DNA from 2 places in the Streptomyces sp. cg35 genome. Region 2 is predicted to be linked to the other one. Evidence: riboswitches for the same ligand, from Rfam matches in the RefSeq annotation. Region 2 holds a riboswitch; the other holds the start of a gene.

Region 1 (11,993 bases), 4.7 Mb from region 2:
TGAGCACGGCGACAACGCCGAGGACCGGGACGCGGCCGAGCAGGAGAACCGGCTGCGCAAGGAACTGCCCGCCGAAGTGGCGCCGGCGGCCGGGGAGCCGGTACCGGAACCGGAGCCGGCCGGTGAGCCGCAGCTGACCGGGCGTCAGCGGCTGGTGAAAGGCCTGTGGCCGCCGCGCGTGTCGCGTGCCCAACTGACCGTGGCCGTGCTGCTGTTCGTGCTGGGCCTCGGACTCGCCATCCAGGTGCGTTCCAACAGCGACAACAGCGCTCTGCGAGGTGCGCGGCAGGAAGATCTCGTCCGCATTCTCGATGAACTCGATGACCGGACGCAGCGTCTGGAAGATGAGAAGCAAGGTCTCGAGGACCAGCGCACCGAGTTGGAGAACAGCTCGGACCAGGCGGAGGAGGCGCGCAAGCAGACGGTCGAGAAGGAGCGCCAGCTCGGCATTCTGGCGGGCACCGTGGGCGCGCAGGGTCCAGGGATCACCATGACCGTCACCGACACCCATCGGGCCGTCGAGGCGGACATGCTGCTCGACGCGATCCAGGAGCTGCGGGCGGCGGGTGCCGAGGCGATCCAGGTGAACGACGTGCGCGTCGTGGCGAACACGTACCTTACGGACGCGAGTGGAGGGAAGGGGGTCAGCGTGGACGGGCAGAAGATCGGCCAGCCGTACGTCTTCAAGGTCATCGGCAAGCCGCAGGACCTGGAACCGGCCCTCAACATCCCCGGAGGTGTGGTGCAGACACTGGAGAAGGAGCAGGCCACGGTGTCCGTGAGCCGCTCGGAGAAGATCGTTGTGGACGCCTTGCGGGCAGCGCAGCGGCCTGACTACGCTCGGTCGTCCTCGCAGTGAGGCGCGGGCGCATGGGGGATGTCATGCGAGGGCATGAGGTTGCGGGGGGTCGGCGCACCGTAGGCGGGGTGCGTGGTGGAAACTGTTTGGCAGATACGGACGTTGTGAGGATGTCCGTGTCATTGATGTACGCCGATGTGTGCAATCAGGGTTCGTCCTGCCCCACGGGCGGGTCTGTTTCGGTCAAGGGGAATCGCCCGTGAAGTTGTTTGCGAAGTTGTTCGGCAAGAGTGCGCGTGAGGACGCCCGTCATCGTGCGCCGCGCCACGGAGACGTGCCGGAGACACAGGTGGGCGAGCGCCCGCTGTTCCGGGACCAGGTCGGCGGTGACAATTCGGGCGGACAGGGCGCGTCGTCTGTTGACCCTGCCGGTTCCGGCCGCATAGGTTTCGGGGAACCGTCAACCTCAAGTACGGGTGGAGGGTTCGGCTCCGACCCGTACGCGTCCCACGCCCCCGCGGGGCAGCCGCGGCAGGAGGATCCGTCCATGTCGGCCCTGGTGTGTACGAGGTGCGGAAACCGGAACGGCGAGAACAGCCGGTTCTGCTCCAACTGTGGTGCGCCGCTGCGTGGCGGGGTGGCGGCCGAGGGGCCGTCCGAGACGACGTCCACGATCTCCATCTCGGGTCTCGAGTCGTACGACCCGGAGGCCACCGGTCAGACGCAGCTGCCGGCCCTGTCGCCCGAGGCCCAGGCCGCGGTCGACGCGCTGCCGCTGGGCTCGGCGCTCCTGGTGGTGCGGCGCGGCCCGAACTCGGGCAGCCGCTTCCTCCTGGACGGCGACCTGACCACGGCGGGGCGTCACCCGCAGAGCGACATCTTCCTGGACGACGTGACCGTGTCGCGCCGCCACGTGGAGTTCCGTCGCCAGCAGGACGGCACGTTCACGGTCTCCGACGTCGGCAGCCTCAACGGGACGTACGTCAACCGGGAGCGCATCGACTCCGTGCTGCTGAACAACGGTGACGAGGTGCAGATCGGCAAGTACCGGCTGGTGTTCTACGCGAGCCAGCGAGGTATCTGACCCATCAGCGAACCTTCAGGAAGGTCCATGCTTCATACACCGAGGGGCGGTGCCGGAAGCGGCACCGCCACCGCGGACAGTCGGCTGATGAGCATCGGCACCGTGCTGAACATGCTGCGCGACGAGTTCCCCGAAGTCACCATTTCCAAGATCAGGTTCTTGGAGTCCGAGGGTCTCATCGAGCCGCAGCGGACGCCTTCGGGCTACCGCAAGTTCAGCCCGGACGACGTCGAGCGACTCGCCCACGTCCTGCGCATGCAGCGTGACCACTACCTGCCCCTGAAGGTCATCAAGGAGCAGCTCGACGCCCTGGAGCGGGGCGAGCCCCTGCCCGTGCCCGCTCCCGGACGGCCCGGCGACGCCGCGGACGACGCCGGGGACGGCCCCACCGCCGCTCGCGTCGGCCGGGACGAGCTGCTCGCCGCCGTGGGGATCGGCGAGGGGGAGCTCGACGAGTGGGAGTCGTACGGGCTCATCGCCCCGTTGCCGGACGGCGGTTACGACGCCGCGGCCGTATCCGTCGCCGAGCTGGTGGGTGAGTTGGGCCGGTTCGGTATCGAGCCCCGGCATCTGCGGGTCATGCGGGCGGCCGCGGACCGTGAGGCCGGGCTCGTGGACTCGGTCGTCGCACCGCTCAAGGTGCACCGCAATCCGCAGACCAGGGCCCTCGCGCAGGCGCGGGCCAAGGAGCTGGCGGGCCTGACCGTACGGCTGCATGCCGCACTCGTGCAGACCGCACTCGGGGTCCGTCTGCCCTGATCGCAGGGGCGGGCGAGTGCCGTGGGCCCGGTCCCCGGCGCATGCCCGACTACCCAAACCGGCCGGGCACGTCCTAGGGTTGCTGTGTGAACGAGCTCGACGTCGTAGGTGTCCGGGTCGAAATGCCCTCCAACCAGCCGATCGTGCTCCTGCGTGAAGTGGGAGGCGACCGTTACCTTCCCATCTGGATCGGACCGGGGGAGGCGACGGCGATCGCCTTCGCCCAGCAGGGCATGGCCCCCGCGCGTCCGCTGACGCACGACCTGTTCAAGGACGTGCTCGAAGCGGTCGGTCAGGAGCTCACCGAAGTACGCATCACGGACCTGCGGGAGGGTGTCTTCTACGCGGAGCTGGTGTTCGCGAGCGGCGTCGAGGTCAGCGCCCGCCCGTCCGATGCCATAGCGCTCGCGCTGCGCACCGGGACCCCGATCTTCGGCAGCGACGGAGTCCTGGACGACGCCGGGATCGCGATCCCGGACGAGCAGGAGGACGAAGTGGAGAAGTTCCGCGAGTTCCTGGACCAGATCTCGCCCGAGGACTTCGGGACCAATAGCCAGTGATCGGCACACAATGACCATGAGGCGGTCGCCCGAGGGGCGGCCGCCTCGGCGCATTCGGCTAGCCTTTCCCGGCGGCGGGATACGGGAAACCACTCGTAGGGTGATTATCACTCGGCGTGGCGAGTGTGGCGTTCGTTGACGCACCCCTTGTGACTGCCTACCGTCGAGAAGGCAGGTCAATGAGGAGGTCGGCGTGAGAAGCAGCGGCGACGGTACGGCGACGGGCGGTCCGTACTCGTTTCACGGCAGCGCGGCCGATCACACTCCGCAGCGCCCGCAGGCAGTGTCTGCGGTGGCGGGGGAGAGCGGCGAAGCGACTTCCGAGCAGATCGGATACCGGGGTCCGACCGCGTGCGCGGCGGCCGGCATCACCTATCGACAGCTCGACTACTGGGCGAGAACCGGCCTTGTCGAGCCGAGTGTGCGGCCCGCGTACGGGTCGGGGACACAGCGTCTGTACAGCTTCCGGGACGTCGTCGTCCTGAAGGTCGTCAAGCGTTTCCTGGACACGGGTGTCTCGCTGCAGAACATTCGCACCGCTGTGCAGCATCTGCGCGAGCGGGGCTTCAGGGACCTGGAGCGCATGACCCTCATGAGCGACGGCGCGACCGTCTACGAGTGCACGTCGCCGACCGAGGTGCACGAGCTGCTCCAGGGCGGTCAGGGGATCTTCGGGATCGCCGTGGGCGTGGTCTGGCGGGACGTGGAGAGCGCCCTGTCGCAGCTGCACGGGGAGCGGGTGGACACCGGGGAGACGCTCGTCGGGCACAATCCCGCGGACGAGCTCGCGAGGCGGCGCAACAGGGCCGTGTGACGGTCGTGCGGCCGCGTTGTCAGTGGCGTGAGGCAGCATCGGTGACGTGAGAGCCGCGCCGACGATCCTGCATCTCGACATGGATGCCTTCTACGCCTCTGCCGAGCAGGCGGCGAAGCCGAGCCTGCGCGGGAAAGCGGTCGTCGTGGGCGGGCTCGGGCCGCGTGGTGTGGTGGCCACCGCGTCGTACGAAGCGCGCAGGTTCGGGGTGCATTCGGCCATGCCGATGGGCCAGGCGCGCCGGCTCGCTCCGAACGCCGCGTACCTCGTGCCGCGGTTCCGGCTGTACCGGGAGGTCAGCGAGCAGGTGATGGGGCTCCTGAGGGAGCTTTCGCCGCTGGTGGAGCCGCTGAGCCTGGACGAGGCGTTCGTCGATCTGGAGGCCGGTGAGGTGGCCTGGGACGAGGCTTCCGCCGAGGCCGTCGGCTTGCGGCTGCGGACGGACATCCGGCGCGTGACCGGGCTGACCGGGTCGGTCGGGATCGCCGCCTCCAAGATGCTGGCCAAGATCGCGTCGGAGGAGGCCAAGCCGGACGGGCTGATGCTGATACGGCCGGGGACCGAGCGGGCGCTGCTCGGGCCGAAGTCCGTACGGATCCTGCCGGGTGTCGGGCCGGCGACCGGGGACCATCTGCGGCGGGCCGGGATCCTCACCGTGGCGGAGATCGCCGAGGCGGGAGAGGACGAGCTGGTGCGGCTGCTGGGCAAGTCGCACGGCGGGCATCTGTACGCCATGGCGCTGGCGCACGACGACCGGCCCGTCGTCGCCGAGCGGGATTCCAAGTCCGTGTCGGTCGAGGACACGTACGACGTGGACATTCATGACCGCGTGCGCGTCCGTATGGAGGTGCAGCGGCTCGCCGACCGCTGCGTGGAGCGGTTGCGGGCCGCCGAGCGGTCCGGGCGGACCGTGGTCCTGAAGGTGCGGCGCTACGACTTCTCGACCCTGACGCGGTCCGAGACGCTGCGCGGGCCGACGGACGATCCGGGGGTGGTCCGGGAGGCCGCCGCGCGGCTGCTGGAGTCCGTGGACACGACGGGCGGCGTGCGGTTGCTCGGGGTCGGGGTGAGCGGGCTCGCCGACTTCACGCAGGAGGACCTGTTCGCGCAGGCGGCGCAGGCGGCCCAGGAGGCACAGGCCGCCTCGGAAGAGGCCGCGGACCAGGCGGAGGACGCGCGGGCGGTGAGCCCGGAGGAGGTCGAGGAGACGGTCGCCGAGCCCGTCGAGCGGCGGTGGATGGCCGGGCACGATGTGCGGCATGCCGAGTTCGGCGCCGGGTGGGTGCAGGGGAGCGGGCTCGGGCGGGTGACCGTACGGTTCGAGACGCCGTACTCGGCCGGGCCCGGACGGGTCAGGACGTTCCTCGTCGACGATCCCCTGCTGGAGCCCGCGGAGCCCCTGCCGTTGGTGGAGAGACCAGTAGAGAGACCAGTGGAGAGACCGGTGTCGAGCGCCTGACCCTAGCGAACGGCGCTCTCAGGTGGGGTCCTCGTCCGCCCCCGCAATGCGGCCGAACAGGACGTCCGGGGACTGCGGGGCCGTGATGTCGAGACCGTAGTGGTGGTAGAGCTGGAGTTCCTGCTCGGGGGAGAGGTGGCGGCCCACGCCGAAGTCGGGGGAGTCCTTGATCAGGGAGCGTTCGAAGGGGACACGGAGGGCGCCGTCGACCAGTTCGCTGGGCTCCAGCGGGACGAAGGCGTCGCGGCTGAAGAGGCCCGTCCGTATCGCCGCCCATTCCGGGACGCCCGTGGCGTCGTCGAGGTAGACCTCGTCGATCGTGCCGATCTTGGTTCCGTTGCGGTCGAACGCCTTGCGGCCGATCAGGTTGCGCGGGTCGACGTCGGTGTGCACGGGCCCTCCAGCTGCTCGCAACTCGTCTGTAAGCACTACGAAAGAGCACATTGGGGAAGGCGGCCACTCGAGGGTTCCGGTCATGTCGCCGCTGGTAGGCTGGCAGACGGCTGCTGACCCCGTGCGGGAGAGTCCTCCGATCGTCGTCGGAGGCGCCGAAGGAGCAACTCCTCCCCGGAATCTCTCAGGCCCCTGTACCGCACGGACGAGGTCACTCTGGAAAGCAGGGCGGGGTGCACGTTTTCCGCTCTCACCGACGGTGAAAACCGGTGTGTTCCGTGATCGTGCGGGGCGGACCGGTGAAGCTCTCAGGTTGAGATGACAGAGGGGGAGGCCGTCCGGGCACCCACGCCGTGGTGCCCCTCGCAGGTCCGGGTGACCAGGAGGCCTCCGCAATGACCGCCAACCGTATTCCGCTCTCCGCGCTGGAGCAGGGAATCCCCTTCGAGCAGCGCCACATCGGTCCGGACGACGCCGCTCAGGCCAAGATGCTCGCGCAGGTCGGCTATGGCTCGCTCGACGAGCTGACGGCGGCCGCGGTGCCGGATGTGATCAAGAGCGCCGAGGCGCTGGCGCTGCCGGCCGCCCGGACCGAGGCCGAGGTGCTCGCCGAGCTCCGCTCCCTCGCCGACCGCAACCAGGTGCTCGGCTCGATGATCGGGCTCGGCTACTACGGCACCTTCACGCCGCCCGTGATCCTGCGCAACGTCATGGAGAACCCGTCCTGGTACACGGCCTACACGCCGTACCAGCCGGAGATCTCGCAGGGCCGCCTCGAGGCGCTGCTCAACTTCCAGACGATGGTCGCCGAGCTGACGGGGCTGCCGACCTCCGGTGCCTCCCTCCTCGACGAGGGCACGGCCGCCGCCGAGGCCATGGCGCTGTCGCGGCGCATCGGCAAGGTCAAGGACGGCGTGTACGTCGTCGACGCGGACGCGCTGCCGCAGACCGTCGCCGTCATCCGGACCCGCGCCGAGCCGACCGGTGTCGAGATCGTCGTCGCCGACCTGAGCGACGGCATCCCCGCCGAGGTCGCCGAGCGCGGTGTCGTGGGTGTGCTCGTGCAGTACCCGGGGGCCTCCGGTGCCGTGCGCGACATCAAGCCGGTGATCGACCAGGCGCACGAGCTGGGCGCCGTCGTCACCGTCGCCGCCGATCTTCTCGCTCTGACGCTGTTGACCTCGCCGGGCGAGCTGGGCGCGGACATCGCCGTCGGCACGACCCAGCGCTTCGGTGTCCCGATGGGCTTCGGCGGCCCGCACGCCGGCTACATGGCCGTACGGGAGAAGTTCGCGCGGTCCCTGCCCGGGCGGCTCGTCGGGGTGTCCGTCGACGCCGACGGGAACAAGGCGTACCGGCTCGCGCTGCAGACGCGTGAGCAGCACATCCGGCGCGAGAAGGCCACGAGCAACATCTGTACGGCTCAGGTGCTGCTCGCCGTCATGGCCGGCATGTACGCCGTCTACCACGGTCCGGACGGCCTGAGGTCCATCGCGCAGCGCACCCATCGCTACGCCACGCTGCTGGCCGCCGGTCTGACGGCGGGCGGCGTCGAGGTCGTGCACGGGGCGTACTTCGACACCGTGACGGTCCGGGTGCCGGGCCGTGCCGCGGAGGTCGTCGGCGCCGCCCGTGAGGCCGGGGTGAACCTGCGGCTCGTCGACGCCGACCAGGTGTCGATGGCCTGCGACGAGACCACGACGCGCGACCAACTGGCCGCCGTGTGGGGCGCGTTCGGGGTCGACGCGGACATCGAGGCGCTGGACGCCGAGGTCGCCGAGGCGCTGCCCGAGGGGCTGCTGCGCGGTGACGAGATCCTGACCCACCCGGTCTTCCACCAGCACCGCTCCGAGACCGCGATGCTGCGCTACCTGCGCAAGCTCGCCGACCGCGACTACGCGCTCGACCGCGGCATGATCCCGCTGGGCTCCTGCACGATGAAGCTCAACGCGACGACGGAGATGGAGCCGGTCACCTGGCCCGAGTTCGGGCAGCTGCACCCCTTCGTGCCGGCCGAGCAGGCGCAGGGCTACCTCACGCTCATCCGTGAGCTGGAGGAGCGCCTCGCCGAGGTCACCGGCTACGACAAGGTGTCGTTGCAGCCGAACGCCGGCTCGCAGGGCGAGCTCGCGGGTCTGCTGGCGGTGCGCGGCTACCACCGGGCCAACGGCGACGAGCAGCGCACGGTGTGCCTCATCCCGTCGTCCGCGCACGGCACCAACGCGGCCAGTGCCGTGATGGCCGGGATGAAGGTCGTCGTCGTGAAGACCGCCGACGACGGCGAGATCGACGTCGAGGACCTGCGCGCCAAGATCGAGCAGTACGCCGAGCAGCTGTCCGTCCTCATGATCACGTACCCGTCGACGCACGGTGTCTTCGAGGAGCACGTCGCCGACATCTGCGCCGCCGTGCACGATGCCGGCGGTCAGGTGTACGTCGACGGGGCGAACCTCAACGCGCTGGTGGGGCTCGCCAAGCCGGGGCACTTCGGCGGCGACGTCTCGCACCTGAACCTGCACAAGACGTTCTGCATCCCGCACGGCGGCGGCGGTCCGGGCGTCGGCCCGGTCGGTGTGCGCGCCCACCTCGCGCCGTACCTGCCGAACCACCCGCTGCAGCCGGCCGCCGGTCCGGAGACCGGTGTCGGGCCGATCTCGGCAGCGCCGTGGGGCTCCGCCGGGATCCTGCCGATCTCGTGGTCGTACGTGCGGCTCATGGGCGGCGAGGGGCTGAAGCGGGCGACGCAGGTCGCCGTGCTCTCCGCGAACTACATCGCCAAGCGGCTCGAGCCGCACTTCCCCGTGCTCTACACCGGGCCCGGCGGTCTCGTCGCGCACGAGTGCATCATCGACCTGCGGCCGCTCAGCAAGGCGACCGGGGTCAGTGTCGACGACATCGCCAAGCGCCTGATCGACTACGGGTTCCACGCGCCGACCATGTCGTTCCCGGTTGCCGGGACGCTGATGATCGAGCCGACCGAGAGCGAGGACATCGGGGAGCTCGACCGGTTCTGCGAGGCGATGATCGCCATTCGCGGGGAGATCGAGCGGGTCGCCTCCGGGCAGTGGCCGGCGGACGACAACCCGCTGCGGAACGCTCCGCACACGGCCGGGATGCTCGGCGGAGAGTGGGAGCACGCGTACAGCCGCGAGGAGGCGGTCTTCCCCGCCGGGGTCGCCGCCTCCGACAAGTACTGGCCGCCGGTGCGCCGGATCGACCAGGCCTTCGGTGACCGCAACCTGGTGTGCTCGTGCCCGCCCATGGACGCCTACGAGGCGTGAGGTCCGACGTGACCGCGCGACCGGCCGCCGTGTGCGGCCGGTCGCGCGGTTCTGCTCGGTACTGAAGGCCTCAGGCGGCTGTCACCACGGCGCCCAGCGGGCGGTGCGGCGCGATGATCGTGCCGTTGGGCAGCAGTTCACCGGTGTCCTCGAAGAGCAGGACGCCGTTGCACAGGAGGCTCCAGCCCTGCTCCGGGTGGTGAGCCACAGGGAGCGCGGCCTCCCTGTCCGCGGATTCTGCTGTGGGGCACGACGGCTGGTGCTGGCACATGGATGGGATCTTTCGCTGCGTAGTGATCTCGATGACGGTGCTGTCTGTGCTGCGGCTCGAAGTCTTCTTCATGGCCGCCCCCCGTATTCAGTCGGTCCGAACCCAGTGTTGCCCTGCGGGCGTCATTCCGCAGGGATTTCGTTGCAGCGGTCCTCACTGGATGGAGACGCGTCACCCGTGCGGACGGTTCAGCCCAATTGCACTGTCCCTTCGGGTGGTTCGGGGTGGTCGGACCGGGCTAGTCCGGTCGGGCAGAGCTGTGCCCCGCGACCGGGCGGTGCGGGGCACGGCGTCGGAACGGCGAGGCGTGTTCCGTGGTTCTTGCTGTCGGGTCAGGCGAGCAGGGCGGCCCGTGGTGGCGTCAGTCGCAGAGCGAGGACCGGCAGCAGTTCCGCCACGCGGTGCGGGCGATGGGCCGCGATGCCGGGCGGCGCCGGTGCGAGCGGGACCAGGATGTCGTCGGCCGCCGGGTGCCCGCTCGCCGCGTCGGCGGTGTGGTCCTTGTGCAGCCACAGGGTGAGCATGTACAGCTCCGGCACCGAGAGCAGCCGTGGCTGGTAGATCCCCGGCAGGGACTCCGCCTGGCGCAGGGCGCGCTCGGTGGACGTCACGTAGGGGCCTTCGAAGAAATGGGAGAAGGTCCAGCCGTCCGGGGTGAGCATCGTGTCGGCCGCGGCGACGGCGCGGTCCGAGCAGCGGACCAGGAAGCGCCAGCCGGTGAGGCGGGCGGGCGACGGTCCGGTGGCATCGGTGATGCGGTCCAACACATGGACGGGCAAAGGGAGTTCGGGACTTGCCGGTCCCTGCGCGGCGCGCAGGGAAGGGGTACGGGCCTCACGGACGGCGGTGGGGGAACCGAGGGCCGTGAGGACGCTGCGGAGAGCGGGCGCGGGAGCCGGGGGAACATGCAGCGGCATGGTGGGTCGCCTCTCATTCGACAGGCACGTGGTGCGAGGGCGGTGCGGGACGAGCGGACGGCGCTGTCTGCTGCGTGGTGCGCGGGAGCGTGCAGAAGTACGCGGGCCAGAGGGGGCGGGGGCCTCGGCCACGTGCGCCAACTCTCTGTCTCGTTCGCGGAGTTTATACGACGTGTGTTCACATGATGTTTCGGCTGCCTGCGCGGACAGGTTGCGCAAGGTGCTATTCGGCCGTCATCCCGGCGCCGTTTTGTCGACGTCCATCCACTTTTCCGTGAGCGAGCCCCGCGTGACCTCGATGTCTTTCGAGTGAGCGGTCGGCCGATTCTCGTCGGCGTTTTTCACCAGGGTTCCGTAGATGAATCTGCAAAAAGCCGCATGCCTAGGGAATGTGCCGCAGGGTAACCGCTCTGAGCGTACTGCTCCGTGGACCCGCGCGGGGCGTTATCGATCACATTGCCGGGGCATCATCCACCGTGACACGCGGCCGGATCGTCGGGCTGCCCGTGCGAGGAGGGACGCTTCCATGGGGGAGAAGGTCGTTGCGGGCGCGGTCGACCTGGCCGACCGCCGGCGCTACCGGGACAAGCTCAAAGAGTGTCTCGTGGGGCTCGAGCGACTGCTGGACGAGAAGCGGTTCGACCGGCCCAGGAATCTCATGGGGCTGGAGATCGAGCTGAATCTCGCCGGGCCCGACGGGATGCCGAGAATGATGAATGCGGAAGTACTCGAGCGGATCGCGAGCCGGGATTTCCAAACGGAACTCGCGATGTTCAATCTCGAAGTGAATATCGCCCCGCACCGGCTCGGCGGCCGCGTTCTCGATCAGCTGGCGGAGGAGCTGCGCACGGGACTGGGCTATGCCCATCGCAAGGCCAACGAGGTCGACGCGGGAATCGTGATGATCGGCATTCTGCCGACCCTGGGCGCGGACGATCTCGTCTCCGCGAACCTGTCGGACGTCGACCGGTACACCCTGCTCAACGACCAGATCGTGGCCGCGCGCGGCGAGGACTTCGTGCTCGACATCGAGGGCGTCGAGCGGCTGACCTGCACGTCCTCGTCGATAGCGCCCGAAGCCGCCTGCACGTCCGTGCAGTTGCACCTCCAGGTCACGCCGGGCCGGTTCGCCGATGTGTGGAACGCGGCGCAGGCGGTCGCCGCGGTGCAGATCGCGCTGGGGGCCAACTCGCCGTTCCTGTTCGGGCGTGAGCTGTGGCGCGAGTCGCGGCCCCCGCTGTTCCAGCAGTCCACCGACACCCGGTCGCCCGAGCTCCAGGCCCAGGGGGTCCGGCCGCGGACCTGGTTCGGGGAGCGGTGGATCGAGTCGGCGTACGACCTCTTCGAGGAGAACGTGCGGTACTTCCCGCCGCTGCTGCCGATCCTGGACGAGGAGCGGCCCCTGGACGTCCTCGACAAGGGCGGTGTGCCGAGCCTCGCCGAACTCGTCCTGCACAACGGGACCGTGTACCGCTGGAACCGGCCCGTCTACGGCATCGCCGACGGCGTCCCGCACCTGCGCGTCGAGAACCGGGTGCTGCCCGCGGGGCCCACCGTCACCGACGTCATCGCCAACGTCGCCTTCTACTACGGCGTCGTACGGGCCCTGGCCGAGGACGCGCGGCCCGTGTGGTCGCGGCTCTCCTTCGACGCGGC
Region 2 (11,993 bases):
GACTCGCCGACGACGCCGAGGGTCTCGCCCCTGCGCACCTGGAAGTCGATGCCGTCGACGGCACGCACGGCCGCCACCTGGCGCTGCAGCAGGCCCTTCTTGATCGGGAAGTGCTTGACCAGACCCTGGACGTCGAGCAGCACCTCGGCGTTCCCGGAGTTCTCGGCGGACTTCGCCGGTGCGGGGACGCCGGCCGTCTTCTTCGTCTCTACAGACTCGGTGTCACTCACAGCTTCGGCGCAATCTCTTCGGTCCAGATCCGCGTGCGGTCCTCGGGCGACAGGTGGCAGGCCGACCAGTGGCCGCCCTCGGCGAGCGCCAGTTCGGGGCGCACGGTACGGGTGACGTTGTCCTTGGGCACGTCGGCGTACGGGCACCGCGGGTGGAAGGCGCAGCCGGACGGCACGTTGATGAGGCTCGGCGGCTGTCCCTTGACCGGCACCAGACGCTCGGTCTGCTCCCGGTCGATGCGCGGCATCGAGCCCAGCAGGCCCCAGGTGTAGGGGTGCTGCGGCGCCTCGAAGACCTGCTCGACGGGGCCGCGCTCCACGCACCGCCCGCCGTACATCACGAGCACCTGGTCGGCGATCTCGGCGACCACACCCAGGTCGTGGGTGATCAGCACGACCGCCGACTCGAACTCCTTCTGCAGATCCCGGATCAGGTCGAGGATCTGCGCCTGCACCGTCACGTCGAGGGCCGTGGTGGGCTCGTCGGCGATGAGCAGCTGCGGGTTGTTGGCGAGCGACATCGCGATCATCGCGCGCTGGCGCATACCGCCGGAGAACTCGTGCGGGTAGCTGTCGACGCGCTTGGCGGGCTCGGGGATACCGACCCGGTCGAGGAGTTCGACGGCCCGCGCCTTGGCGACCTTCTTGCTGACGTCGTTGTGGATGCGGTACGCCTCCACGATCTGGTTGCCGATCGTGTAGTACGGGTGCATCGCGGACAGCGGGTCCTGGAAGATCATCGCCATGTCGCGGCCGCGCAGCCGGCGGACCTCGTCGGGGGCGGCGGCGATCAGTTCCTTGCCGTCGAGCCAGATCTCGCCGGACATCCGCACGTTCTTGCCGCGCGCGCCGAGCCGGTGCAGGCCCATGATGGCCAGCGACGTCACGGACTTGCCGGACCCGGACTCGCCCACGATGGAGAGCGTCTCCCCCTTCTGCAGGGAGAAGCTGAGCCCGTCGACGGACTTGACCAGGCCGTCGTCGGTCGGGAAGTGCACCTTGAGGTCACGCACTTCGAGGAACGCGCTCGGCGGTTCGGTGGCGGCGACGGGTTCGCCGACTGCCGCGCCGGTCTTGGACAGTTCGGTCACGAGAGCCTCACCCGCGGGTCGGCGGCGGCGTAGAGCAGGTCCACCAGGAGATTGCAGAAGACGACGAAGAACGCGGCGAGCAGCGTCACACCGAGGACCTTGGGCAGGTCGTTGTCGGTGATGCCCTGGACCGCGTACTCACCGATGCCGTGCAGCGAGAAGACGTTCTCGGTGATCACGGCGCCGCCGAGCAGCAGACCGACGTCCATGCCGAAGACGGTGATGATCGGGGTGAGCGCGGCGCGCAGGCCGTGCCGGCCCACCACCGTGCGCTCGCGCAGGCCCTTGGCGCGCGCGGTGCGGATGAAGTCCTCGTTCATCGTCTCCAGCATCCCCGAGCGGGTCAGCCGGGCGTAGATGGCGGAGTACAGCAGAGCGAGTGAACACCAGGCCGGGAAGAGGGTGTTGGCCCACTGCGCCGGATTCTCCGTGAACGGTACGTACGTTCGCCCGAAGATCGGAATCTGGTAGGTGAAGACGAGCAGCGCCAGCTGGCCCGTGAAGAAGATGGGCAGCGAGACACCGGCGAGGGCGACGCCCATGAACGCGCGGTCGAAGAACGATCCGGGCTTGAGTGCCGAGATCACACCGACCGTGACACCGGACAGCAGCCAGATGACGGCGGCACCGGCGGCCAGCGACAGGGTGATGGGCAGCCGGTCGGTCAGCTCGGGCCACACCGCGACGTGGTTCTTGAAGGAGTAGCCGAAGCACGGCGCGTTGCAGTGCACCGTGGTGGGGCCGAGGTCGTAGGTGGAGCCCGCGAAGATCCCCTTGATGAAGTGCCAGTACTGCGTGTAGACGGGCTCGTCCAGGCCGAGGTTGCGCTTGACCGCCGCGATGTCCGCGGCCGAGGGACTCTTGCCGATGTACTGCTGCGCGAGCTGGTCGGCGGTCTGGCCGGCAATTCTCGGCAGCAGGAAAAAGATGCCAAAGGTGACCGCGGTGACGACCAGCAGCAGGATCACTGCCGCGATCAACCGGCGGATGATGTACGAGATCACGGGGACCGGCGCTGGTGCCCGCGGACCGTGCGGCCCGCGGGCACCAATGCCTTCACCTGCCTTCCGGGGCTGCTACTTCTTCGTGGTGCCGACGTTGAGGTAGTCGTACTGCCCGCTGAAGGCGGCCGTGGACACCAGGTTGGTGGCGTACGGCGAGCGGTACAGCAGGACCTTGAAGTAGGTCAGCGGAACGAGCGCCGCGTCCTCCATGGCCTGCTTGTCGACCTGCGCGTACAGCTCGTTGCGCTTGGCCTCGTCGGGCGTCCCGATGGCCTCGGCGAGCATCGAGTCGACCTTCTTGTCGTCGAGCTCCGACAGGGCGGTGTTGCCGGACTGGCCGACCGCCTTGCTGTTCAGGATCTGCTGCAGGAAGCCGTAGCCGGACGGCCAGTCGGCGCCCCACTGCATCATGATGATGCCGACGTTGTTCTTCTGGTTGAACTTCGGGACACCGGCGTAGTCGGTGAAGTACTTGCCCGACGGGTACTGCTTCAGGCTGGCGTTGATGCCGACCTTCTTCAGCGACTCGATGAGCGCCTGGGCGCCGGAGACCTCTTCGTCACGGTCGCTGCGCGCCGTGATCGTGGTGTTGATCTTCTTCTCGCCGCAGGCCTTCAGGGCGTCCTTGGCCTTGGCCACGTCACCCTTGTTGCCGCTGGTGGCGTAGACGTCTTCCTTGGCGTAGCCCGTGATGTCCGGGGGCAGCACCGTGGTGGCGATGTCACCGCGGATCGGGCCGCCCTGCGCGGTCTGCACCGAGACCTTGTCGATCGCGTACTCGACGGCCTTGCGGCACTCGACGTTCGTGAAGGGCTTCAGCTTGGTGTTGATCGCCGCGTAGACGAGACGGCCGCCGTAGGCGTTGTCCGTGTTCGCCATCTTCGACTTGTCGTTGACCAGCTGCGCCTGGGTCTGCGTGTCGACGCCCTTGCCCTGCAGGTCGATCAGGGTGTCGCCGGACTGCAGGTCCTTGTCGATCGTCTGCTGGTTGACCTTCAGGTTGACGACGATCTTGTCCGGGTACTGCTTGCGCAGCGGGTCCGTCTTCGGGTCGAAGTTCTTGTTGCGGACCAGGACGGCCTGCTTGCCCTCCTGGTAGCTCTGGAACTGGTACGAGCCCGAGGAGACGATGTGCTTGACGTAGTCGATGCCGTCGTCCTTGGCCTTCGGCACCGGCGCGGTCTGCGGGGTGGCGACCAGGTAGTCGAACTCCTGGAAGGCCTGGTTGAGATGGAAGACGATCGTGTTGTCGTCCGGCGTCTCGATGGACTTCAGGCCCTCGTCGCTCTTGTCCTTGTAGGGGCCCTTGTACTTGTCGCCGTCCTTGAGGAACTGCTGGAAGTAGTTGGGGCCGAGCGAGAGCACGTCACGCGCGAAGTTCGAGCGCTCGACGGCGTACTTGACGTCCTTGGACGTGATCGGCGTGCCGTCCTGGTACTCCAGACCCTTGCGGATCGTGTACGTCCAGGTCTTGCCGCCGTCCGAGGACTTGCCGGGCGCCGAGGCGAGGTCGGGGACGAGCGTGTTGCCCTTCTCCCCCGCGTCGGGCTTGAACGTCATCAGCGGGCGGGCGTACAGCCGGCTGAAGTTGTACATGTAGGCGTAGTACGTGTTGCCCGGGTCGAACGAGTCGGGGACGTCCGACATCGCGTAGGTGACCGTGCCGCCCTTCTTCGTGGAGGCGTTGACGACGTCCTTCGTGGCGGCGTTCGCACCGGCCGACTTCGCGTTGTCGTCCGAGCCGTCGTCTGCCTTGCTGCAGCCGGCGAGCAGCAGGCTGACGCTGCCGATGGCCGCGACCGCGGCGATTGATGACCTTCGCATGATGGTCGAATTCCCCTCCATTGTCGGAAACTTGTGGAGCTCTCGAAGTGGCCGGGGTCAGCGGCTGCGCGGGTCGAGAGCGTCGCGGAGACCGTCACCGAGCAGGTTGAACGCCAGCACGGTGACGAAGATGGCGAGGCCCGGAACGATCATGTACTGCGGATCGACCTGGAAGTAGTCGACGGCCTGGTTGAGCATGCCGCCCCAGGAGGCCTGCGGCGGCTGGATGCCCACGCCGAGGAAGCTGAGGGACGCCTCGAAGATGATGTTGGTCGGGATCAGCAGCGTCGAGTAGACGATGATCGGGCCGACCAGGTTCGGCATCAGTTCGCGGAAGAGGATGTACGGGCCGCGGGCACCCATGCCCCGCGCGGCGTCCACGAACTCCCGCTCGCGCAGCGCCAGGGTCTGGCCGCGCACGATCCGGCCCAGATAGGGCCAGTTGAAGAAGCCGATCACGAAGATCAGGACGCAGATGTGCAGCGGCAGACCGTTCAGGCCGAACGCGCCGCCCTGCAGCGTCGCGGAGATCGAGATCGCGAACAGCAGCAGCGGGAACGCGAGGAACGTGTCCATCATGCGGCTGATGATCGAGTCGACGCGGCCGCCGTAGTACCCGGCGACGACGCCGAGGATCGCCCCGATGACGTTCGACAGGACGGTGGCGCCGAAGGCGACGACGAGCGAGACCCAGGAGCCCTCGAGGATGCGGGCGAGGATGTCGCGCCCGAACTTCGGTTCCACGCCCAGCGGGTGGTCGGCGCTCATGCCGCCGAGCCCGCCCTTGGGGAGCGAGGTCGTCGGGTCGATGAGGTCCTGGTGGAAGGTGTTCGGGTCGAGGCCGAAGAGGTGCTGGAGGGGGCGCGCGAAGGCGGCGATGAGGATGAGCAGGACGACGATGACGCCGCCGGCGACAGCGATCTTGTCCTTCTTGAAGCGGTTCCAGGCGATCCGCCCGAGAGACCGGCCTTCGATGCGCTCGGCCCCCGCCCCGGCAAGGACCGCCTCCGGCGACACTTCGGTCGCTGCTCCGGTGGTCTCGATCGGTGCGGTCACGAGTGACTGCCCCTTCCCGGCCGGGGATGACCGGCCCGCGCTTGCCGCTGTGGCGGCCCCGTACTCGACTGCGGTGCGGATGCCGCTGCTCCGCGGACCGGGCTCCGGCGCGGGCGACTCGCACAAGGGCCCGAACGGCCCTGCATTCGGGGAGTCTTCAACGCGCGTGCGATCAGCCGCCAGATCTCACGTTGAAAGGATGCCTAAACGTGATGCGGTCAGGGGTGTTCCGTTATCCGGACGGCCGTGAACGACGGTCGGACAGTGGGCAGTTGGGATGGAAGCGGCGCCAGGTCGGACATTGGGCCCACATGTGCGCTTCTCTCCCCAACCCACCCGTACTCGAAATCACGGCCGTACGCGGGGAGTTGAGCGGGGAACCGGGCGGGAACCGATGGAGGAGGCGAGCGGGCCGGTCAGCGGGCGGGACCGGTCAGTAGGACGCGCCGTAGGGCGGCGGGTAGCCGTAGCCCCCGCCGGCCGGCGCCGCGGGGGCCGCGTGCGCCTCCCGGTCGTAGAACGGCCGGGCATTGGCCCGCAGCCACATCGCCACCGGGTCGTACTCGTCGGACATGGCGACCGTCGAGACGGGCAGTCCGTCCGGCACCGCCGTGATGGACTGCTGCATCATCGCCCGCACGGAGTCGACGGACGCCGGGGACGTGTCGTAGACGTCGAGGCCGATCGCGAGATACGGGGCGCCGAGCGCGGGCTGCACCCAGGCGCGGCGCAGCGAGCGGATCGCGGTGGTGCGGTGCGCGTTCTGCGCGAGGACCGCGTAGAACTGCGGGATCTCGATGGTCGGGTCGGACAGCCGCAGCGGTCCGGCGGGCTGGCGGTCGAGGCCGCCGGCGATGCGGCGCAGATCGAGCCAGGGCACCCCGACGCCGCCGCCGGGCGCGTGCGGGTTGAGCCACAGGCCGTAGTGGTCGGGGTAGAGGGTGCGGGCCGCGTCGACGCCGCCGACCACCTCGTAGGCCCGCGACCAGCCGGACGCGGACAGCTCCTGGGCGGAGGTGACGCAGGGGGCGTACGAGAATCCGTCGACGTCCATGTTCCCGTACTGGGCGTCGGGCGAGCCGGCCTGGCCGTGCCAGAGCAGCATCCAGACCTGTCCGGCCGCGGGGTCGGCGAGGGCCGCGAGGAGCGCCTCGTACGCGTCGTAGCGCCCGGGAGTCACCTGGCGCAGCATGTGCTCGACCTGTCCGGCCGCGGCCGTGCCCGACGCACTCACCCGTAACCGCCCCTTCGTGAACGTCCGTGTTCGCCGTGACCGGGGGCACAGTGCCGCCCGGTCAGGTCATGAAACCAGCTTAAGCGGCGTTACTGACACCGACTTGACGGACGGGGTCACCGTTCCTGTACGTAGAACGGGCGTACCCGGGTGCGCAGGAAGTCGGCGACCGGGTCCTGCGTGACGTCGAGGAAGACCAGGTTCACCGGCCAGCCGACCGGCGTCCGGCCCAGCGCACGGCCCAGCGCGTCCAGCGGGATGTCGCGCGCGGAGCCCTCCCACTGGGTCAGTTCCACGCCGATGAACAGGGACGGGGCCCCGTCCTCGACGACGGCGAGGCAGCGGCGGGCGCTCAGCACGGTGCCGGCCGCCGCGAACTCCTCGCGCACTGCCGTCAGGAAGTCCACCGGGTCGTGCTGCCAGTCCGGCTCGGAGAGGACGACGCGGCCGCCGGAGGACGGGCCGTCGAGCGGGGTGCGGCCGCTGCGGGCCAGCTCGGCGACGGCGGCCGGGGGCAGCGGGACACCGACGGCGCCGTCCGGGTTCAGGGCGAGCCCGACCTGGGCCGGCAGTCCCCGCGCGAACTCGGCGGCCGGGGCCACGGTGCAGTCCATCCGTCCGCCGGTGACCTGCATGAACTGCTGCTCGGAGCTGAAGACGGGGACGTAGGCCTGTCCCTCGATCTCCAGCGTGGGCAGATCGAGGTCGCGGCTCGCGGCGCTGCCGCCCTGGGGCAGCGGGATCCAGATCGGGCTGCGGCCCAGGACCTCGACGATGCGGCCGCCCGCCCCGTCGACGCCGAGCGCCGCGGCGAGGACCTCCTCCAGCTCGTTCGCAGGCCAGCCCTGGGCCGGGTGGGCGTGGGCGCCCTCGTGGTGTGCCGGGTGTTCCATAGCCGCCGACGATACGCGTCGCCGGCCGGGCCCGGCGGGGCTACTCCCGGAACGTGATCCCGCCGAGCGCGTCGGTCGCCGCCCGGTCCAGCAGCACCGCCGACTCGATGCCCTCCGGCAGCTCGCCCCGCTCCGTCGACGTCACCAGCGCGCCCACCGCCCGGCGGTGCCGCGCGAACGCGTACCGCGACACCCCGCGGCCCCGCTCCCGCTGCCCGTCGAGCGCCGCCCGCGGCGGGACGTCGAGCAGCACCAGATGGACGGCGACGCCGCGCCGCCGGGCCGTGCGGATCACCCAGCGGCGCACCCAGGCCTGGGTGCCGCAGTCGTGCACGACGACGCTCGCGCCGGAGTGCATCGCCCGCCGCAGGCCCACGTAGTGCGCGATGCGGACCAGCGGGCGGTAGAGCGCGTACGGCACGCCGCGCGGCAGCCGGGCGGCCCAGCGCTCCCGGGTGTCCTGGGAGTCGATGCGCACGACCGTGACGGCCCGCCGCATCAGGGTCGACTTGCCGCTGCCCGGCAGCCCCGACAGCACGACGAGGTCGCCCGCCGCGAACCCGATCCGGCGCGGCGTACGGCCGCCGCGCCCGCGAAGATCCCGCACCGAACGCTGCCGCGGCACCCGCACCCCCGGCACCACCGTGACGGCTGATGCCGTCGTCGCGTACGCCCCCACGACTGCCTTGTGCACCGTGATCGTCCTCCCCGTTCCGGTCACGCCACTCCTGCCCGCCAAGTGTAAAGAGAAGGTAATGCCCTACAAGGGGTTTCCCCGTTCGGCGGGCATGCAATGATGTGCGCGCCAAGCGCACACAACCGCATACCGGCCGCTTGAATCCGCGCGGGAGAGTTCCGGACACCTACTCGAGACATACGGGTACCCGGACGCCGAAGGAGCAAGTTCCTCCCTTGAATCTCTCAGGCCCCGTACCGCGCGGGCGAGGCACATCTGAAAAGCGGGCCGTCCGTCCAGCACGGCGGCCCCACCCAAGGTGCAAGCCATGACCACCAGTACGTGTGGTCGGGGCGAACCTCTCAGGTTCCGATGACAGATGGGGAGGACCTCCGCCACGGGGGACCCCTCGCCATCGCCGTCACGCCCGGGAGCACCAGCCATGACCCGTACCACCGCCCTCGACGCCCTGCATCGCTCGCTGGGCGCCACGATGACCGACTTCGCCGGCTGGGACATGCCGCTGCGCTACGCCAGCGAGCGCGACGAGCACAACGCGGTGCGTACGAAGGCCGGGCTCTTCGACCTGTCCCACATGGGCGAGATCACGGTCACCGGGCCGGACGCGGCCGCGTTCCTGAACTTCTCCCTCGTGGGCAACATCGCCACGGTCGGCGTCGGCCGCGCCCGCTACACCATGATCTGCCGCGCGGACGGCGGGATCCTCGACGACCTGATCGTCTACCGCCTCGCCGAGACCGAGTACATGGTCGTCGCGAACGCGGGCAACGCGCAGACCGTCCTCGACGCCCTGACCGAGCGCGCCGCCGGGTTCGACGCCGAGGTCCGCGACGACCGGGACGCGTACGCGCTGATCGCCGTGCAGGGCCCGCACTCCCCCGCCATCGTGAAGTCCGTCACGGACGCCGACCTGGACGGACTGAAGTACTACGCGGGTCTGCCCGGCACCGTCGCCGGTGTCGAGGCGCTCATCGCGCGCACCGGCTACACCGGCGAGGACGGCTTCGAGCTGTTCGTCGCCCCCGCCGACGCCGAGAAGCTGTGGCAGGCGCTGACCGAGGCGGGCGCGGAGTACGGCATCGTCCCGTGCGGCCTGTCCTGCCGCGACACGCTGCGCCTGGAGGCGGGCATGCCGCTGTACGGGCACGAGCTGACCACCGGGCTGACGCCGTTCGACGCGGGCCTCGGCCGGGTCGTGAAGTTCGAGAAGGAGGGCGACTTCGTGGGCCGCGAGGCGCTGACGGCCGCCGCCGAGCGCGCCGAGACCGCCCCGCCCCGCAAGCTCGTCGGCCTGGTCGCCGCGGGGCGCCGGGTCCCGCGCGCGGGCATGCCGGTCGTCCACGACGGCCGGGTGATCGGCGAGGTCACCTCCGGCGCCCCGTCCCCGACGCTCGGCAAGCCGATCGCCATGGCCTACGTCGACGCCGGGCACGCCGCGCCGGGCACGGCGGGTGTCGGCGTGGACATCCGCGGTACGCACGAGCCCTACGAGGTCGTCGCGCTGCCGTTCTACAAGCGCCAGAAGTAACCCGCGCCACCCCGTAGCGCTCACCCCACTGTCACCAGCACCGTCCCGCGTACAGGAGAATTCGCATCATGAGCAACCCCCAGCAGCTGCGTTACAGCAAGGAGCACGAGTGGCTGTCGGCCGTCGAGGACGGCGTCGCCACGGTCGGCATCACGGAGCACGCGGCCAACGCGCTCGGTGACATCGTGTTCGTCCAGCTCCCCGAGGTCGGCGACACCATCACCGCGGGCGAGACCTGCGGCGAGCTGGAGTCCACCAAGTCGGTCTCCGACCTGTACTCCCCCGTGTCCGGCGAGGTCACCGAGACCAACCAGGACGTCGTCGACGACCCGTCCCTGGTGAACTCGGCCCCCTTCGAGGGCGGCTGGCTGTTCAAGGTCCGGATCGCCGAGGAGCCGAAGGACCTGCTCACCGCCGACGAGTACACCGAGTTCTCCGGGAGCTGACCGAAGATGTCCGACAAGTCCGTACTGAACGAGTCCCTGCACGAGCTCGACCCGGACGTGGCCAAGGCCGTCGACGCCGAGCTGCACCGCCAGCAGTCGACGCTGGAAATGATCGCGTCGGAGAACTTCGCGCCGGTCGCCGTCATGGAGGCCCAGGGCTCGGTCCTCACCAACAAGTACGCCGAGGGCTACCCCGGCCGCCGCTACTACGGCGGCTGCGAGCACGTCGACGTCACCGAGCAGATCGCGATCGACCGGGTCAAGGAGCTGTTCGGCGCCGAGTACGCCAACGTGCAGCCCCACTCGGGCGCCTCCGCGAACCAGGCCGCCCTGTTCGCGCTGGCCACGCCGGGCGACACGATCCTCGGCCTGGACCTGGCGCACGGCGGTCACCTCACGCACGGCATGCGCCTGAACTTCTCCGGCAAGCAGTTCAACGTGGTCCCGTACCACGTGGACGACAACGGCCTGGTCGACATGGCCGAGGTCGAGGCGCTCGCCAAGGAGCACCGCCCCAAGGTGATCATCGCGGGCTGGTCGGCGTACCCGCGCCAGCTGGACTTCGCCGAGTTCCGTCGCATCGCCGACGAGGTCGAGGCGTACCTGTGGGTCGACATGGCGCACTTCGCGGGCCTCGTGGCCGCAGGCCTGCACCCGAACCCGGTCCCGCACGCCGACGTCGTCACGTCCACGACGCACAAGACGCTCGGCGGTCCGCGCGGCGGCATCATCCTCGCCAAGAAGGACTTCGCGAAGAAGCTGAACTCCTCGGTCTTCCCGGGCTTCCAGGGCGGCCCCCTGGAGCACGTGATCGCCGCCAAGGCGGTCTCCTTCAAGATCGCGGCGAGCGAGGACTTCAAGGAGCGCCAGCAGCGCACGGTCGAGGGTGCCCGCATCCTCGCCGAGCGTCTGACCTCCGAGGACGCCCGCGCGAACGGCGTGAACGTGCTCTCCGGCGGCACGGACGTGCACCTGGTCCTCGTCGACCTGCGCGACTCCGAGCTCGACGGCCAGCAGGCCGAGGACCGCCTCCACGAGGTCGGCATCACGGTCAACCGCAACGCGGTCCCGAACGACCCGCGCCCGCCGATGGTCACCTCCGGCCTGCGCATCGGCACCCCGGCCCTCGCCACCCGCGGCTTCGACGCCGAGGACTTCCGCGAGGTCGCCGACGTGATCGCCGAGGCCCTCAAGCCGGCCTACGACGCGGCCGCCCTCAAGGCCCGGGTGACCGCTCTGGCCGAGAAGCACCCGCTGTACCCCGGCCTGTAAGGGTTTAGAGGCAGTTACGTACCCTTGCGTACGTACACACTTCCGGGGCACCGCGCACACTGGAACCAGAAGCATCCAGCGCGCACGGTGCCCCGCCCGTGTTCCTGAACGTTCCGCACGACCCGGCAGACAACGGCGTCTACCAACCACCATTGGAGTTCCACCGTGGCCATCTCGGTCTTCGACCTGTTCTCGATCGGCATCGGCCCGTCCAGCTCCCACACGGTCGGCCCCATGCGCGCGGCGCGGATGTTCGCGCGCCGCCTGAAGAACGAGGGCCTGCTGGCCCACACCGCCTCGATACGCGCCGAGCTGTACGGCTCGCTGGGCGCGACCGGCCACGGGCACGGCACCCCGAAGGCGGTCCTGCTCGGCCTGGAGGGCGAGTCCCCGCGCACCGTCGACGTCGAGCGCGCCGACGAGCGGGTGGAGACGATCAAGGAATCGGGCCGGATCAGTCTGCTCGGCGTGCACGACATCGCCTTCTCCTTCGACGACGACCTGATCCTGCACCGCCGCGAGACCCTGCCCTACCACGCCAACGGCATGACCCTGTGGGCGTACGACACCGAGGGCACCGAGCTGCTCTCGAAGACGTACTACTCGGTGGGCGGCGGCTTCGTCGTCGACGAGGACGCCGTGGCCGGCGAGAACCCGATCGTGCCCGACGACACCGTCCTCAAGTACCCCTTCCGCACCGGCGACGAGCTGCTCCGCC

Evidence for each region. A riboswitch is a leader RNA that binds a small molecule or an ion and turns the genes downstream of it on or off. The one in region 2 is predicted to bind glycine.
Region 1: another riboswitch for glycine. It lies ahead of gcvP (aminomethyl-transferring glycine dehydrogenase); the one in region 2 lies ahead of gcvT (glycine cleavage system aminomethyltransferase GcvT).

Annotation. Positions count from the first base shown of each region.
Region 1 is NZ_CP191268.1:7,502,042-7,514,034, forward strand. Features, by position in the region: gene ACQUQD_RS34335 (DUF881 domain-containing protein) at 1-859, shown strand, start outside; gene ACQUQD_RS34340 (FHA domain-containing protein) at 942-1,883, shown strand; gene ACQUQD_RS34345 (MerR family transcriptional regulator) at 1,911-2,642, shown strand; gene ACQUQD_RS34350 (bifunctional nuclease family protein) at 2,729-3,202, shown strand; gene ACQUQD_RS34355 (MerR family transcriptional regulator) at 3,396-4,016, shown strand; gene ACQUQD_RS34360 (DNA polymerase IV) at 4,063-5,475, shown strand; gene ACQUQD_RS34365 (PRC-barrel domain-containing protein) at 5,494-5,868, opposite strand; glycine riboswitch at 5,983-6,078, shown strand; gene gcvP (aminomethyl-transferring glycine dehydrogenase) at 6,264-9,149, shown strand; gene ACQUQD_RS34375 (DUF5999 family protein) at 9,220-9,420, opposite strand; gene ACQUQD_RS34380 (hypothetical protein) at 9,753-10,337, opposite strand; gene ACQUQD_RS34385 (glutamate-cysteine ligase family protein) at 10,864-11,993, shown strand, end outside.
Region 2 is NZ_CP191268.1:2,806,697-2,818,689, forward strand. Features, by position in the region: gene ACQUQD_RS12825 (ABC transporter ATP-binding protein) at 1-230, opposite strand, end outside; gene ACQUQD_RS12830 (ABC transporter ATP-binding protein) at 227-1,321, opposite strand; gene ACQUQD_RS12835 (ABC transporter permease) at 1,318-2,325, opposite strand; gene ACQUQD_RS12840 (ABC transporter substrate-binding protein) at 2,398-4,170, opposite strand; gene ACQUQD_RS12845 (ABC transporter permease) at 4,207-5,205, opposite strand; gene ACQUQD_RS12850 (enhanced serine sensitivity protein SseB C-terminal domain-containing protein) at 5,639-6,439, opposite strand; gene ACQUQD_RS12855 (enhanced serine sensitivity protein SseB) at 6,556-7,332, opposite strand; gene ACQUQD_RS12860 (AAA family ATPase) at 7,373-8,053, opposite strand; glycine riboswitch at 8,168-8,278, shown strand; glycine riboswitch at 8,279-8,397, shown strand; gene gcvT (glycine cleavage system aminomethyltransferase GcvT) at 8,451-9,557, shown strand; gene gcvH (glycine cleavage system protein GcvH) at 9,626-10,003, shown strand; gene glyA (serine hydroxymethyltransferase) at 10,010-11,275, shown strand; gene ACQUQD_RS12880 (L-serine ammonia-lyase) at 11,441-11,993, shown strand, end outside.